DNA from 4 places in the Streptomyces lienomycini genome. Region 4 is predicted to be linked to each of the others. Evidence: riboswitches for the same ligand, from Rfam matches in the RefSeq annotation. Region 4 holds a riboswitch; each other region holds the start of a gene.
The links. A riboswitch is a leader RNA that binds a small molecule or an ion and turns the genes downstream of it on or off. The one in region 4 is predicted to bind cyclic di-AMP.
Positions count from the first base shown of each region.

Region 1: another riboswitch for cyclic di-AMP. It lies ahead of BJ961_RS13465 (M23 family metallopeptidase); the one in region 4 lies ahead of BJ961_RS34815 (M23 family metallopeptidase).
Region 2: another riboswitch for cyclic di-AMP. It lies ahead of BJ961_RS32555 (LysM peptidoglycan-binding domain-containing protein); the one in region 4 lies ahead of BJ961_RS34815 (M23 family metallopeptidase).
Region 3: another riboswitch for cyclic di-AMP. It lies ahead of BJ961_RS08945 (M23 family metallopeptidase); the one in region 4 lies ahead of BJ961_RS34815 (M23 family metallopeptidase).

Region 1 covers NZ_CP116257.1:3,003,993-3,007,951, reverse strand. The annotation lists gene BJ961_RS13480 (MBL fold metallo-hydrolase) at 1-113, opposite strand, end outside; gene BJ961_RS13475 (TetR/AcrR family transcriptional regulator) at 242-928, shown strand; gene BJ961_RS13470 (SGNH/GDSL hydrolase family protein) at 900-1,685, opposite strand; gene BJ961_RS13465 (M23 family metallopeptidase) at 1,910-2,863, opposite strand; cyclic di-AMP (ydaO/yuaA leader) riboswitch at 2,866-3,025, opposite strand; gene BJ961_RS13460 (tyrosine-protein phosphatase) at 3,453-3,959, shown strand, end outside.
Region 2 covers NZ_CP116257.1:7,149,007-7,152,965, forward strand. The annotation lists gene divIC (cell division protein DivIC) at 1-70, opposite strand, end outside; gene eno (phosphopyruvate hydratase) at 183-1,463, opposite strand; gene BJ961_RS32555 (LysM peptidoglycan-binding domain-containing protein) at 1,736-2,467, opposite strand; cyclic di-AMP (ydaO/yuaA leader) riboswitch at 2,471-2,637, opposite strand; gene BJ961_RS32560 (LysM peptidoglycan-binding domain-containing protein) at 2,821-3,867, opposite strand.
Region 3 covers NZ_CP116257.1:1,936,389-1,940,347, reverse strand. The annotation lists gene BJ961_RS08960 (bifunctional acetate--CoA ligase family protein/GNAT family N-acetyltransferase) at 1-101, opposite strand, end outside; gene BJ961_RS08955 (HPr family phosphocarrier protein) at 305-586, shown strand; gene BJ961_RS08950 (GntR family transcriptional regulator) at 736-1,431, opposite strand; gene BJ961_RS08945 (M23 family metallopeptidase) at 1,578-2,342, opposite strand; cyclic di-AMP (ydaO/yuaA leader) riboswitch at 2,355-2,519, opposite strand; gene BJ961_RS08940 (M16 family metallopeptidase) at 2,711-3,959, opposite strand, start outside.
Region 4 covers NZ_CP116257.1:7,633,329-7,637,287, forward strand. The annotation lists gene BJ961_RS34805 (PrsW family intramembrane metalloprotease) at 1-382, shown strand, start outside; gene BJ961_RS34810 (aldo/keto reductase) at 418-1,362, opposite strand; gene BJ961_RS34815 (M23 family metallopeptidase) at 1,526-2,563, opposite strand; cyclic di-AMP (ydaO/yuaA leader) riboswitch at 2,574-2,731, opposite strand; gene BJ961_RS34820 (PP2C family protein-serine/threonine phosphatase) at 2,956-3,959, opposite strand, start outside.

The sequences.
Region 1 (3,959 bases), 4.6 Mb from region 4:
CGGAAGTTCGGCGATCTGCGGATGCGCGCCATGCGCTCGCCGCTCGGGTCCGCGCCGAAGGTCGCGGGTCGCAGTGAGCGGATCCCGGGACTCGGGGAACGGAAACCGGCCACGGTACCTCCAGGTGCAGTTGTTCAGGTTCTCATTATGGTCGTCACGTCCTACGTCACCTCGAACGACGGAGGTCACATCCGTGTTCCCCCCGGCCGGGGGCCCGCCGGCCCTGTATAGGGTGACGTGCGTGGGGAGAGTCCGGTTGAGCGTGGCGGAGCGGCGCGAGGAACTGCTGTGCGCCGCCATCGAGCAGATATCGGCGCGGGGTGTGGCGGCGTTGCGCATCGCCGACGTGGCCGCGGCACTCGGTGTCAGCAACGCCCTGGTGCTCTACCACTTCTCCACGAAGGAGAGGCTGGTCGCCGAGGCGTTCACCCATGCCGCCGAGGACGATCTGGCCCGTCTGCGCAAGCTGCTCGGCCGTCGCACGTCGGCGCTGCGCCGGCTGCGGGCGGCCGTGCGGTGGTACGCCCCCACCGGGCAGGCCAAGGGCTGGCGGCTGTGGATCGAGGGCTGGGCGGTGGCACTGCGCGAGCCCGCGCTGCGGGAGGTCAGCCGGGAGCTGGACCGGCAGTGGAAGGCGGCGATCGCCGAGGTCATCGCCGAGGGGGTGGCCGCCGGCGAGTTCCCGTGCCCCGAGCCGGACGCGGCCGCCCTGCGTCTGACGGCCCTGCTCGACGGGCTGGCGGTCCAGCTCACGTCGCACGCGGGCACGGTGTCGCGGGCCCGGGCGCAGGAATGGGTGGACGAGGCGCTGGCCCGCGAACTGGGCCTGGAGCCGAGGGCGTTGGCACCCGTGCGACGCCAGGGACCGTCGCACGGGCACCGGCCGCCCGCCGCCGGGCTCAGGCCACCGAGGCGATCCGCGTCTTGATGTCGTCCGGCGACAGCGTCCCCTTGGCCGTGACGTGGTCGCCCGACGACTCGCCGCGCAGCCGGCGCCCGATCCACGGGACCAGGTACTCGCGCGCCCAGTGCACGTCGTCGCGCCGCACGTCCAGCGTGCCGCGGGGCGGCAGGGGCGGCCAGGGCTGGTCGGGGTCGGCCGGGACGCGCAGGCCGAGCGCCTTCCCCGCGCGCAGCGCCACCCGGGTGTGGCCCTCCGGCGACAGGTGCAGCCGGTCGGCGTCCCATGCCCTGCGGTCCTGGACGCTGCGCAGCGACCACAGGTCGAGCACCGGGCAGCCGTAGCGGTCGGCGATGGCCCGCACATGTCCGTTGTACGTGGCGATCTTGCCGCGCAGGTGCTTGAGGACGGGGACGCCCCTGGTGTCGAACCCGGTGGTCACCAGCACGGTCCCGGCGGCCGAGGTCAGTGCGGCCACCGCCAGTTCGAACCGTTCGGCGACCTCGTCGGGGTCGGTGCCCGGCCGGATGATGTCGTTGCCGCCCGCCGCGAACGAGACCAGGTCCGGCGCGAGGGCGACGACCCGCGGGACCTGTTCCGCCACGATCTGGTCGAGCAGCCTGCCGCGCACGGCGAGGTTGGTGTACGTGAAGTCGCCCTCGGGGCGCCGGTCCGCGAGCAGTACGGCGAAACGGTCGGCCCAGCCGACGAACGACCCGTCGGGGCCACAGTCGCCGACGCCCTCGGTGAAGCTGTCCCCCACCGCCACGTACGACCCGATCACTGCTCTGCTGTCACTCTTCGAATCGTCTGCCACGTCGGCCCATGATTCACCGCGCGTTGTGACCTACGCGACCGTAGGAAGGGGTTGACGGGCGGTGAGAAAGGCCACGCCTAAAGTATTCGTCAATTCCGGAATACACCGAAGGCCGGACCCGGGGATCGGGGTCCGGCCTTCGGTGGCGCGAGGGCAGCCTTCGGGCCGCCGTCAGATCGGTGTACCGGGGGTCAGACGGAGACGCCGTGCGAGCGCAGGAACGCGACCGGGTCGATGTCCGAGCCGTAGTCCGGCGTGGTGCGGATCTCGAAGTGCAGGTGCGGGCCGGTCACGTTGCCGGTGGCGCCCGAGAGACCGACCTGCTGGCCCGCCGTCACCGACTGGCCGGCGGAGACGGAGAGCGAGGAGAGGTGGGCGTACTGGGCGTAGTGGCCGTCGGCGAGCTTGATGACGACCTGGTTGCCGTACGCGCCGCCCCAGCCCGCGGAGACCACGGTGCCCGTGCCGACGGCCTTCAGCGAGGTGCCGGTCGGGACGACGAAGTCCGTGCCGGTGTGGTAGCCGCTGGACCACATGCTGCCGGACTGGTGGTACGGCGTGCCGACGGTGCCGCCCGCGACGGGGGAGGTGTAGCCGCTGGTGGTACCGGCGGACTGGGTGCCGGTGTCCGAGGACGCCGAGGAGTCGGAGGAGTCCGAGGAGGAGGTCTTCTCGGTGTCCGCGGACTTCTGGGCCGGCTTCTCGGCGGCCGGCTTCTCGGCGGGCTTCTGCGTCTTCGCGGAGGACGGCGCCGACGCCTTGGCGGCCGGTCCGTCGATCGAGAGCTCGAGGCCGGGGTGGATCAGCGACGGGTCGGAACCGACGGCCTCGCGGTTGTCCGAGTAGAGCTTCTTCCAGCCGCCGTCCACGTCCTGCTCGTCGGCGATCTTCGAAAGGTAGTCACCGCTCTTCACGGTGTACGTCCGGGAATCCGAGTTCTTCTCGGCGCCGTTCGCGGCGGCCTTCTTGGCGGACGTCGGAATGGACTGCGCGGCCTGCTCGGAAACGGAGTGCGCGGGCGCCGCGTTGGCGCCGGCGGCGCCTATCAGCGGGAGCACGAGCGCGGCGCCACCGGTTCCGGCGACGGCGATGGTGCGGGTCAGGCGCATGGCCCTGGTACTGCGGTGCTTACCCTTCGCGGGCATGGCGAATTCCTCTCCGGCGCCTGCGAGGTGAGCTGTCGGGTGCGGGCTGGAGATGCCCGGCCGCGCCGAAACGCGGCTTTACCCCAAGCCGTTCCGGGAACCGGAACAGGCAGTTCTACCTGTGGGTCCCCCGCTCCTGCCGTGTACGGGTGGTGGATGAGTGCGGGCTCCGGTCGGCGGCAGGATTAGGCGTCCGTCCGGATCGGTGGTGAACGTAAGGGACCGGGACGCGCAGGGACAAGCGCGGGGTTCCCCTGGCGGGTGTTTTGATTGATCCTTTGCGGGAACAGCCGGTAACACTGCGTCGATTTCGAGGGCGGCCAATTCCGCGAATTTCCTTGAATGCCAACCGAATTACGTGAACATGACGGGCAACGCACCGTTACGGATATGACGCTGCTCACGCGTCACCCATCCACCTCTCGCCATTTCAGGCGCAGTTGTCATCAAGGCACCAATTCGGACAGACGGCTCTTATCGTCACGCAATACCCCTTGCGGAGCGGCTGCCGCGTCGAGGCGATGCCGTATCGTCGGGTGGTGCGCCCGCCTGCGAGCAGCGTCGGCGGGGCGGAGTGGGAGGAGTCCCCGTGACGCAGCAGGTCCCGTCGACCGAACCCGAGCTGACCGGTGTGCGCAACTTCCGGGACGTGGGCGGACTGCCGACCGTGGACGGGCGGCGGGTGCGGCAGGGGGTGCTCTTCCGCAGCGGTCACCTGGCGCACGCCACCGGCGAGGACGCCGCCTTCCTGGCGTCGCTGGGTCTGCACACGATCTTCGACTTCCGCAACGCGGCCGACCAGAAGCTCGAGGGGCCGGACGTCGAGCTGCCGGGCGTGCGCAACGTGAACCTGCCGCTGAGCGATCCGGCCGACGGCGCCGAGTTCTGGAAGATGGTCCGCGACGGGGACCTGGACCAGCTGCGGGAGATCCTCGCCGACGGCAAGGCCGCCCACCGGATGATCGACTCCTACCGCGTGATGGTCACGGAGCGCACGGCGGAGCACTCCCGGATCCTGCACGCGCTCGCTGAGGACAGCGTCCCCGCGCTGATGCACTGCGCGGCCGGCAAGGACCGCGCGGGCCTGTCGATCGCG
Region 2 (3,959 bases), 480 kb from region 4:
CCGCGGTCTGCTCCCCGATGATCCGGATCCTGGTCGCGGTGGAGAAACGGTCCCGGTCCTTCACCGCCATGTCGCCCCGCCTCAGCCTTCGTGCGTCGTCCGTCATACGTGCGTACGTCCCCGCACACGGTACGGGACCGCGTACGGGGACGTACGTACGACGCTGCCTTCAGGAGCGGCGCTCAGCCCTTGAAGCGGGGGAACGCGCTGCGGCCCGCGTACACCGCGGCGTCGTCGAGGATCTCCTCGATGCGCAGCAGCTGGTTGTACTTGGCGACGCGCTCGGAGCGGGCCGGGGCGCCGGTCTTGATCTGGCCGCAGTTGGTGGCGACGGCGAGGTCGGCGATGGTGACGTCCTCGGTCTCGCCGGAGCGGTGGGACATCATGCACTTGAAGCCGTTGCGCTGGGCCAGCTCGACGGCGTCCAGGGTCTCGGTCAGCGAACCGATCTGGTTGACCTTGACCAGCAGGGCGTTGGCCGAGTTCTCCTCGATGCCGCGGGCCAGGCGCTCCGGGTTGGTGACGAACAGGTCGTCGCCGACGAGCTGCACCTTGTCGCCGAGCTTCGCGGTGATGGTGTTCCAGCCGTCCCAGTCGTCCTCGAACAGCGGGTCCTCGATGGAGACCAGCGGGTACGCCTCGACCAGCTCGGCGTAGTACTCGGTCATCTCGGCGGCGGTGCGCTCCTTGCCCTCGAAGGAGTAGGAGCCGTCCTTGTAGAACTCGGACGCGGCGACGTCGAGCGCGAGGGCGATCTGCTCGCCGGGGGTGTAGCCGGCCTCCTTGATCGCCTCGAGGATGAGGTCGAGGGCCTCGCGGTTGGAGCCGAGGTTCGGGGCGAAGCCGCCCTCGTCGCCGAGGCCGGTGGCCAGGCCCTTGTTCTTCAGGACCTTCTTGAGGGTGTGGTAGACCTCCGCGCCCCAGCGCAGGGCCTCGGAGAAGGACTCCGCGCCGATCGGGGCGATCATGAACTCCTGGATGTCCACGTTGGAGTCGGCGTGCGAGCCGCCGTTCAGGATGTTCATCATCGGCACCGGCAGCAGGTGCGCGTTGGGGCCGCCCAGGTAGCGGAAGAGCGGCAGGTCGCTGGCCTCGGAGGCGGCGTGGGCGACGGCGAGGGAGACGCCGAGGATGGCGTTGGCGCCGAGCGAGCCCTTGTTGTCCGTGGCGTCCAGGTCGAACATGGCCTGGTCGATCAGGCGCTGCTCGGTGGCGTCGTAGCCGACGAGCTCCGGGCCGATCTGCTCGATGACGGCCAGCACGGCCTTCTCGACACCCTTGCCGAGGTAACGGCTCGGGTCGCCGTCACGGAGTTCGATGGCCTCGAAGGCACCGGTGGAGGCGCCGGACGGAACGGCGGCACGACCCGTGCTGCCGTCGTCGAGGCCGACCTCGACCTCGACCGTGGGGTTGCCTCGGGAGTCCAGGATTTCCCGGGCTACGACGACGTCGATGGACGGCACGAGCATCTCCTTCTTCAATGTGACGCTTCGGTGTGACGCGCGGGTCCCGCAGGACCGCGGCGGCTCTGCGGGACCGAGCCTAACCGGCCCGGGGCGATCGGCCAGCCGATCGCCCACCCGCTGGACAGAACCGAGCGTAAATTGTTTCCGAACGGAACAAAGACGTTTCCGGAAACCGGCCGAGCGCCCCGCGGGGGCGGGACGCGAAAAATCCCGCCCCGGTGCGTACGGGGGAACACGCACCGGGGCGGGAGTCGAGGGGCCGCCGCCTCCTACTTGAGGTGCAGCTGCTGGCCCGGGTAGATCAGGTCGGCGTCGTCGACGATGTCGCCGTTCAGCTTGAACAGCTTCGCCCAGCCGCCCTTGACGTCGTGCTCCGCGGCGATCGAGCTGAGGGTGTCGCCCTTGACGACCTTGTACTCGCCGTCACCCTTCTCGACCTTCTTGCCGGTCGGGGTGGTGACGGTCTTCTTCTCCGCCTTCTTCTCGACCTGCTTCTCGGCCTTGGGACGCTCGGAGGAGCGGGAGGCCTTCTGCTCGGTGGAGCGCTCGGCGGAGGAGCCGCCGCTCTGGCTCTGCGAGCTCTCGGAGCTGCCGGAGCCGCTGTCCTGGGAGCCGCCACCGGTGTACGCGGCACCCGAGAGTCCGGTGCCGCAGACCGGCCAGGCACCCTTGCCCTGGCCCGCGAGGACCTTCTCGGCGACCTGGATCTGCTGGGCCTTGCTCGCCTGGTTGGCGGTGGAGGCGTACTGCGTGCCGCCGTACGCGGCCCAGGTGGAGGCGGAGAACTGCAGGCCGCCGTAGTAACCGTTGCCGGTGTTGATGGACCAGTTGCCGCCGGACTCGCACTGGGCGACGGCGTCCCACTCGGACGCGGTGGCGGCGGAGGCGTTGCCGGCCGCCATCAGCGGGGCGGCGACGGCGGCACCGGTGACGCCGGCGACGGCGATGACGCGGGTGGCCTTGGACGGGCGGCGGTGCTTGCCCTTGCCGGAAAACAGCATGGTTGATCCCCTCACCGACGCCTGCGAGGTGAGCTGTCGGGTTCGGGCCGGTTGAGTTGCCCGGTCGGGTTCCTCGCGGAACTCGGCTTCACCCCTAGCCGCTCCGGTTCAACTGCCCGGTGCGGCGCTTACCTTGGGTCCCCCGCTCCTGCCTGCGGCGCTTGACGCGACGACTGTTCCCGTACGGCCGCTGGCAGGATTCGGCGTTGCGGCTGTCGGGGCCCGCGGTGGCGAGCGGTCATGACCGTAGACACGCGCTCCGCGGATTTTCAAAGACGATCACGGCTTCTGAGACCTATCTCTCACGAGATCCAAAAGGGACATACGGTCTCTAACCGTGACGTGAACTCCCCCTACTTTTCGACCGATTCGCCCGTGACCGTGAGCGTCTGACCGGGGAGGATGTGGTCCGGATCCTCCCCGACGACCCGCTCGTTGTCGGCGTACAGCGCACGCCATCCGCCGTCGAGGTCAAGGGAGTCGGCGATGGCCCAGAGGTTGTCGCCGGAGCGGACGATGTACGAGCCGTCCTCGACCTCCCGCGAACCGCCGTCGCGCGAGGCGTGCCGCCCCGACGCCTCGCCCGCGAGACCGTCCCTCGACGCACCCTCGTCCGCGTCGTCGCCGCGGTGCCGGCCCGAGCCGGACGAGCCTTCGGTGCCCTGCGGTTCGGCACTGGAACGGGTACCGGATTCGACTGATGTGTCCGACTTGGTGGATTGGTCCCTGTCGCCGGACGGGGCGTCAGAAGAGGTGCCGGTGGTGGAGGAGGGCGAGGGGGAGGAAGACGGAGAAGAGGACGAAGGGGACGAAGAGGGCTCGCCGGAAGTCGACTCCGACGCCTGACCCGGACCGGAGGAGCCGGAGGAACCGGGCGACTCGGAGCCCGAGGACCCGGACGGTCCGGTCGTGGCGGGCGATTCGGATGACTCGGGCGACTCGGGCTTTACCGTCGACCCCGAGGTGTCCGACTCCTGCGACGCACCGTCACCCGCCGCGTCCGAGCCCCCGCCCGCGGCACCCGAGTCGTTCCCCAGGCCCGCGAGGAGGCCGCAGGTCGGCCAGGCGGCGATGCCCTGGTCCGCGTGTATCTTCTCGGCGATTCTTATCTGCTGGGAGCGACTGGCCTGGTCGGCGCTGGGCGCGTAGTCCAGGCCGCCGTACTGCTCCCAGGCCTCCTGGGACAGTTGCAGGCCGCCGTAGTACCCGTTGCCGCCGTTCTGGCTCCAGGAGCCGCCGGTCTCGCACTCGGCGACCCGGTCCCAGTTCGCTCCGTCGGCCGCGTGGGCACCCGTGGCGCCGAGCAGCGGGATCGCGATGGCGGAGCCGGTCACTCCGGCGGCGACGACCAGGGCGGGAGCCTGGCGGGGGCGGCGGTGACGACCGTTCCCGGAGAGCATGCGACGACCTTTCACAAGACGACGGGGACCGCGCGGCGGATGACGCTCGACACCACGCTGATCCGTGAACGTATAGGGAGATCATCGCTTGT
Region 3 (3,959 bases), 5.7 Mb from region 4:
TCAACGGTGATGGGGCGGACGCGCGCGGTGCCGCCGTCGCGCAGCACCACGTCGGCTTCCCAGTGGGCGGGGTACTCGTGCCGGTCCGACGAGGTCTGCATGGCCCCCACAGTACGGCTCGCGTACGACAACGGCGCGGGGCAGTCTGTGGGGGACGGGAGCTCGGACCGAGGCCGCGGTCCGACGACCGCACGGGGCGGCACACGGGCCGTCCCGGGAACGCTTCACGTGTGGGAAACTGGTCTAGACAAGACTGGTCTAGACAACTTCAAACCCCCTCTGAACACCTGAAGGGCAGCATCACATGGCTGAGCGCCGCGTCAACGTCGGCTGGGCCGAGGGTCTCCACGCCCGCCCCGCCTCCATCTTCGTCCGAGCCGCCACGGCCACAGGCGTCCCGGTGACGATCGCCAAGGCCGACGGTTCCCCCGTCAACGCGGCCTCCATGCTGGCCGTCCTCGGCCTCGGCGCCCAGGGCGGCGAGGAGATCGTGCTCGCCTCCGACGCCGAGGGCGCGGAAGCCGCCCTGGAGCGGCTGGCGAAGCTGGTCGCCGAGGGGCTCGAGGAGCTTCCCGAGACCGTCTGACGGACAGCAGCACCGAAAGGCCCGCCGGGAGCACCGGACGGGCCTTTCGCATTTCCTGTCCGGAGCCTCCGCTTTCAGGCGCCGCCCGCATATTCGACGGACTCCGGAAACGCGTCCGGAATTCCTCTCCTTTGTATACGGCGCCCGTGTTACCGCCGCAGTCCGGTCGTGTTTACGGGATGTTGCGCATTCCTCACGCGCTTGGCCCGTCCGTCGCCGGAGGCGAAGCGCAGCCGGTGCGCGGACGCCGAGCGCTCGGTGTGCAGCGCCATCAGCGCACGCGCGCGTTCGCCGTCCCCGCGGGCCACCGCGTCGACGATCGCGCCGTGCTCCGCCCAGTACTCCACCGGACCGGACTGCGCCTCCACCACGTACATCCAGGCGATCTTGTGGTGGAGCTGGGTCAGCAGCGCCGTCAGCGAGGGACTGCCGGTCGCCTGGGCGAGGGTCTCGTGGAACCAGCCGCCCAGGGAGCGCAGGTCCTCCCCGGTGCCCTGCCTGGCCCGCTCCTGCCCCAGCCTGACCAGCCCGCGCAACACCTTGAGGTGGGCCTCGGTGTGCCGCCGGGCGGCCCGGGAGGCGCCGAGCGGCTCCAGCAGCGCACGCGCCTCCAGCAGGTCGGCGGCCTCCCGCTCGGTCGGTTCCGCGACGCACGCGCCCGCGTGTCGCCGGGTCACCACGAAGCCCTCGGCCTCCAGCGTGCGCAGGGCCTCACGGACCGGTACGCGGGAGACGCCGTAACGGCGGGCGAGGAGTTCCTCAGTGAGCCGGCTCCCGCGGCCGTGGACGCCGGTGACGATGTCGTCCCGGATCGCCGTGCACACCGAATGCGCCGGAATACGCATGACCGCCCTCCCTTTCCCCGTCGAACGTCGACTTCCCCCGCGAAACGTCACCGATGAACGCGCACCCGGCGACTGGCGGCCCAGTCAAGCGCCATTAAATGCGAAAAGCCCCGGCTCGTGAAGCCGGGGTCTTTCGGATGCCGTTGTCAGATGTTCACGCCGTGGGAGCGGAGATAGGCGACGGGGTCCATGTCCGAACCGTACTCGGGGCTCGTACGGGCCTCGAAGTGCAGGTGGGGCCCGGTGACGTTGCCGGTGGCGCCGGAGATGCCGATCTGCCGGCCGGGCTCGACCGACTGGCCGACCGAGACGCCGATGGACGACAGGTGCCCGTACTGCGTGTACGTGCCGTCGTGCATCTTGATCACGACCTGGTTGCCGTACGCCCCGCCCCAGCCTGCCTCGACGACGGTGCCGACGCCGACGGCGTGCACGGAGGTGCCGCTGGAGGCGTGGAAGTCGATGCCGGTGTGGCTGCCGGAGGACCACAGAGAACTGCCGGCCTGGTACGCCGTGGAGACGTATGAGGCGGTGATCGGCGCGACGAAGGTGTTGAGGCGCTTGCGCTCCGCCTCACGCGCGGCGCGCTCCTTGGCCTCGTGCGCCTCCTTGGCCGCCTCGGCCGCCCGCTCGCGGGCCGCTTCCCGGGCCGCCTCGCGGGCGGCGGCGTCCGCGGCCGCCTGCTCCTGGGCGACGGCCTGGGCGTCGACCTCGTCGGCTATGGAGTCGCCGATGGTGACGACCGGGGTGAGTCCGCTCTGCTCCACCTCGGGCTCGGCGGCGAGCGCCGGAGCCGCGAGGGTGCCGACGACGCCGGTGGTGGCGAGGGCCGCGACTCCCGCCGCGCGGGCGGTGCTGCGGTGCACCCGGCCTGGACGGCGGTGCTTCCCGGTGGCGCGCGTGAACGCCATGTAGAGGCTTGTCCTTTCCTTCCCTCTCGCCTACCGGGTTAGCTGACGGGTTCGGAGGTGGAAGGTCTCCTACGGACCCCCTCGCTGCACGCGCGGGCGTCCGATTCACCCCAGGGACTGCGATGGGTCCCCGGCTCCCCTGGCTCGCGCCGTACGGGGACTCGGCGATGACTGTCCGGTGCCGCGGGTGCGGCGCACTGCCTGACGAACAGCCCGGATGACGCTAAACGCGGCTGCGTTCAATCCTCAAACGCAACAGGCATTTTGTAGCGCACGCCACAGGGCAGACAGGCGATCACTCTCCCAATCCGGACAAACGGCGGCCCTGGTGACACATCGGTCACCAGGGCCGCCTCACGCGCGTGCCGCTACTCGGCGGCCACCACGGTGACTTCGCCGATGCCGAGGGCCTCGACGGGCTCCCTGATCTGCGCGGCGTCACCGACGAGGACCGTCACGAGGCGGTCCACCGGGAAGGCGTTGACGACCGCCGCGGTGGCCTCCACCGTGCCCGTGGCGGCGAGTTGACGGTAGAGCGTCGCCTGGAAGTCGTCGGGCAGGTGCTGCTCGACCTGGTCGGCGAGCGTGTCCGCCACGGCCGCCGCCGTCTCGTACTTCAGCGGAGCGACGCCCACCAGGTTCTGCACCGCCACATCGCGCTCGGCGTCGGTGAGTCCCTCGGCGGCGAGCTTGCGCAGCACCGTCCACAGGTCGTCGAGCGCGGGGCCGGTGTTGGGGGTGTCGACGGAGCCGCTGATGGCGAGCATCGCGGCGCCCGTGCCGTCCGGCGCGGAACGCAGGACCTGCCCGAACGCCCGGACACCGTAGGTGTAGCCCTTCTCCTCGCGCAGGACACGGTCCAGGCGGGAGGTGAGGGTGCCGCCGAGGCAGTAGGTGCCGAGCACCTGCGCGGGCCAGACGCGGTCGTGCCGGTCGGCGCCGGTGCGGCCGATCAGCAGCTGCGTCTGGACGGCGCCCGGACGGTCGACGATGACGACCCTGCCGCGGTCGTCCGCGGTCACCGGGGGCACGGGGCGCGGTTCGGCGGCCGAGCCGGTCCACGCGCCCAGGGTGGCGCCGAACAGCGCGTCGAGGTCGACGCCGGTGAGGTCGCCGACGACCACGGCGGTGGCCGTGGCGGGGCGGACGTGCCGCTCGTAGAAGGCGCGCACGGCGGCCGAGTCGATGGCCTCGACCGTCTCCTCGGTGCCCTGGCGCGGTCGCGACATGCGCGCGTCGGCGGGGAAAAGCTCCCTGGAGAGTTCCTTGGCGGCCCGGCGGGCGGGGTTGGCCAGCTCGTGCGGGATCTCGTCGAGCCGGTTGCGCACCAGCCGTTCGACCTCGCCGTCCGCGAACGCGGGCGCCCTGAGGGCGTCGGCGAGCAGGCCGAGGGCCTTGGCGAGGCGCGAGGCGGGCACCTCCAGGCTCAGTCTGACGCCGGGGTGGTCGGCGTGCGCGTCCAGGGTGGCGCCGCAGCGCTCCAGCTCGGCCGCGAAGTCCTCGGCGGAGTGCTTGTCGGTGCCCTCGGAGAAGGCGCGCGCCATGATGGTGGCGACGCCGTCGAGTCCGGCCGGCTCGGCGTCCAGCGGGGCGTCCAGGAGCACCTCGACGGCGACG
Region 4 (3,959 bases):
CGAGCTCCTGGCCGCCCTGTGGCACCTGCGGGCCACGGCCCGTCCGGCGCTGGCCCACGCGGCCCACGCCACGGCACCGCCCGTACCGAGGGCCGTACCGCCGTGGACGTACCCGTACGGACCGCACGGCGGATACGGACCGGCTGACGCGTACGGATCGCAGGGCGGATACGGATCGCGGGACGCGTACGAATCGCAGGGCGGGCACGGATCGCGGGACGCGTACGGCAGCGCGTACGGATCGTACGGCGCGTACGGCAGCGCATACGCGGCACCGGCGCCGCCGTGCACGCCCCAGACCGCCCCCGCTCCGTACACCCCGTACGCCCCGTTCACCACCCCCCACACGCCCTACGCGCCGCCGGACCCGTACCGGCCGTAGGTCTCCGCCGTAGGTCTCCGCCGTAGGCCCTCCGCTCAGGCGGACGCCCGTGTCAGGCGGCCGATCTCGTCCTCCGTCAGGCTCAGTTCCGCCACGCCCAGAAGCGCCGGCAACTGCTCCACCGTGCGCGCGGAAGCGAGGGGCGCGGCGACCGTCGGCTGCGCGGCCAGCCAGGCGAGGGCGACCGTGGCGACGGGAGCGTCGTGGGCCTCGGCGATCTCGTCCAGGGCGGCGAGCACGCGGGGGCCGCGCTCGCTCTCCAGGTGCTTGGCCGCACCGCCCGCACGCGGGCTGTCCACGGCCGTGCCGGGCCGGTACTTGCCGGTGAGGAACCCGGACGCCAGGGAGTAGTACGGCACGGCGGCGAGACCGGTCCGCTCGGCGAGGTCGCGCAGCCCGCCCTCGTACGTGTCGCGGGAGACGAGGTTGTAGTGCGGCTGGAGGGCGACGTACCGGGCGAGGCCCTCGCGGTCGGAGAACTCCAGGGACGCCGCGAGGCGTTCGGCGGAGATGTTGGAGGCGGCGATGTGCCGCACCTTGCCGGCCCGCACCAGCGCGTCGAGCGCCCCGACGATCTCCTCGACCGGCACGTCGGGCTTGTCGAAGTGGGTGTAGTAGAGGTCGATGCGGTCGGTGCCCAGGCGGCGCAGCGAGGCGTCGGCCGCGGCCTTGATGTTCGCGGCGGACAGTCCGGGGTAGTCGGGGTGCTGGCTGACCTTGGTGGCGAGGACGACGTCGTCGCGGTTGCCGCGGGCGGCGAGCCACGCGCCGAGGACGGTCTCGGACTCGCCGCCGCTGTTGCCGTCGACCCAGGCGGAGTAGGAGTCGGCGGTGTCGACGAAGTTGCCGCCGACCGCCGTGTAGGCGTCCAGGACGGCGAAGGACGCGTCCTGGTCGGCGGTCCAGCCGAAGACGTTGCCGCCGAGGGCGAGAGGGAAGACCTCGAGGTCGGAGGAGCCGAGCTTGCGCGGAGAAGTCATGTAGCGCGTCAACGACCGCACCGGAGTGGACCATTCCGACATCGGTGCAAAAACCGCGCAAACCGGCAGCCCTGACGTCGGGGGGTCGCCGTCAGGACCGCCGGGGATCAGCGGGAGCGGATGAGGCCGGGAGCGGGCGGGGTGCGGCGTGCCGCCGCCGGGGTCAGGGGTTGATGCCCTTGCCCTGCAGCCAGGCCATCGGGTCGATGCCGGAGCCGCCGTCCGGGTGGACCTCGAGGTGGAGGTGGGCGCCCGTGACGTTGCCGGTGGCGCCGACGCGGCCGATGACGTCACCGGTGGCGACCTTCTGGCCGACGTTGACGCTGATGGAGGACTGGTGGGCGTACCAGAGCTCGGTGCCGTCGTCGAGCGTGAGGACGGTCTTGTAGCCGTACGACCCGTCCCAGCCGGCCGACGTGATCGTGCCGCTGTGCACCGCCTTGAGCAGCGTGCCCGTGGGGGCGGCGAAGTCGAGGCCGGTGTGGTGGCCGGAGGACCAGTAGGCGCCGGCCTGGCCGAAGGTCGAGGAGATCGTGTACGACGAGGTCGGCAGCGTGTACTGCTTGGCCAGCTTCGCGAGCCGTTCTGCCTCGGCCTTCTTCGCGGCCTCCTCCTCCGCCTTCTTCTTGGCGGCGGCGGCCTTGGCCTCGGCCTCCTTCTCGGCCTTGGCGGCGGCTTCCTGCGCCTTCTTCTCGGCGGCCGCCTGGGCCTCGGCGGCGGCCTTCGACTCGACCTGCGCCTGCTGCTGCTCGGCCTGCGCCATGATCCGGGCGCGCAGCGACTCACCGGCGTCGGCGGCGCTCTCGTCCGAGACGCCGGCGGAGGCCGCGGCGATGCCGCTGAGCGGGGTGGCGGAGCCCTCGGGCTCGGCCTCCTCCTCGCCGCCGGGCATGAGTGAGCCGACGTTCGGCAGGTCCGGCATGGAGATCGCGACCGGCGGCTTGCCGGTCTGCGCGCTGGCCATGCCGCCCGCGCCGACGGCGGCTATGACACCGACGCCGAGGACGGTGGAGCTGCGGGCGAGTCCGCCGCGCTGTTTGGCGACGCGGTGCCGGCCGCGCACGGGGCGGATGGACTCCGCGGTGGGATTCCACTCCTCCCAGGGGCCCTCTTCGGCGCGGGGGACGTCATGACCGAAGGTGTCGCTGCCGTGCCCTGCGGACACGAACGGGGCCTCGGGGGCAGGCCGGTTGGACGCCACGTGGGCGCACTCCTTTCCTTCCTTTCGCCTACCGGGTTAGCTGACGGGTTCGGAGCAGGAAGGTCTCCTACGGGTGTGCGGCGACCGTGTTTCCACGGCGCCATACGCCCGATTCACCCCAATGTGGTGGTTCCCCGGTTCCCTTGCGGGATTCGGCGCGTGCGCACGGAGCCGCCTTCTGTGACGACTGGGACGACCGCGCTGCGTTATCGAACGTTAATAGACGCGGGCCTCGGATTCCAAGCCGTTCCTCTTGATCATTAACGAAAACGGCCGGTGCGTACACCTCATGAACGGCGAAAACGGGGCGACTTGACCCTCCGTCCGTATTCCCCTTCACGCCGTTCGTTTCTGACGGTGTATCAGTTGTTATGCGGAGGGAGGTCGCGCTGTCACGGCTCGTGACAATGATCATGCTCGCCGGGTCGGGGGCGCCGTACGGCGAGCAGCGCCATGTCGTCGGCCATGCCGCCCCCGGAGTGCCGGCGCACGTCCTCGGCGAGGGTGTCGAGCAGCTTCACCGGATGGCGGAAGGCGCGGCCGGCCAGCCGCGCCTGCGGATCGTAGAACTCACCCCTTGCGTCCCGGGCTTCGGTCAGCCCGTCGGTGTAGAGCAGCAGCGTGGCCCCACCGGGGAAGGCGACCTCCTCCGCCCGGTCGGGCCACACACCCAGATCGCCCATGCCGAGCGGCAGCGCCGACTCGCGGGCGGGCAGCGCGCCCAGGGTTCCGTCGGCGTAGAGCAGCAGGGGCGGCGGGTGGCCGCGGTTGACGATGCGTACGGTGCCGTCGCCGTGCGGGAGTTCGACGAGGACGGCGGTGGTGAAGCCCTCGAAGGCGTCCAGCCCGTCGCGCCGGGTGCCCTCGCGCGCCAGCGCCCGCTCCAGCCGTTGCGCCACCGCCTCCAGGGTCGCCTCCTGCTCGGCGGCCTCCCGGAAGGCGCCGATCACGACGGCGACGGCGGCCACCGCGCCCATGCCCTTGCCGCGCACGTCCCCGACGATGAGCCGGACGCCGCGGGCGCTGTCCTGCACGGCGTACAGGTCGCCGCCGATGAAGGCGTCGGCCTGCGCCGCCTCGTAGCAGACGGCGATCTCGAAGCCGGCGATGCGCTCGGCGGGTTCGGGCAGTACGGCGCGCTGGGCGGCCGCGGCGATCTCGCGGACGGAGACGAGGCGCTCGTCGCTGCGGCGGACGAGGCCGTTCACCAGGACCGCGAGGACGGCGACCGTGGCGATGGTGATCAGCTCGGTGAGGGAGTCGACGTAGTGGATGACGCCCTTGCCGAGCTGGAGCCCGATGACCGAGGCGACCACGGCGACGCCGGTGAGCGCCGTGCCCCGCCGGGAGTAGATCGGCGCGGCGATCAGGGGTGCGGCGGTGTAGAGGGGGCCGG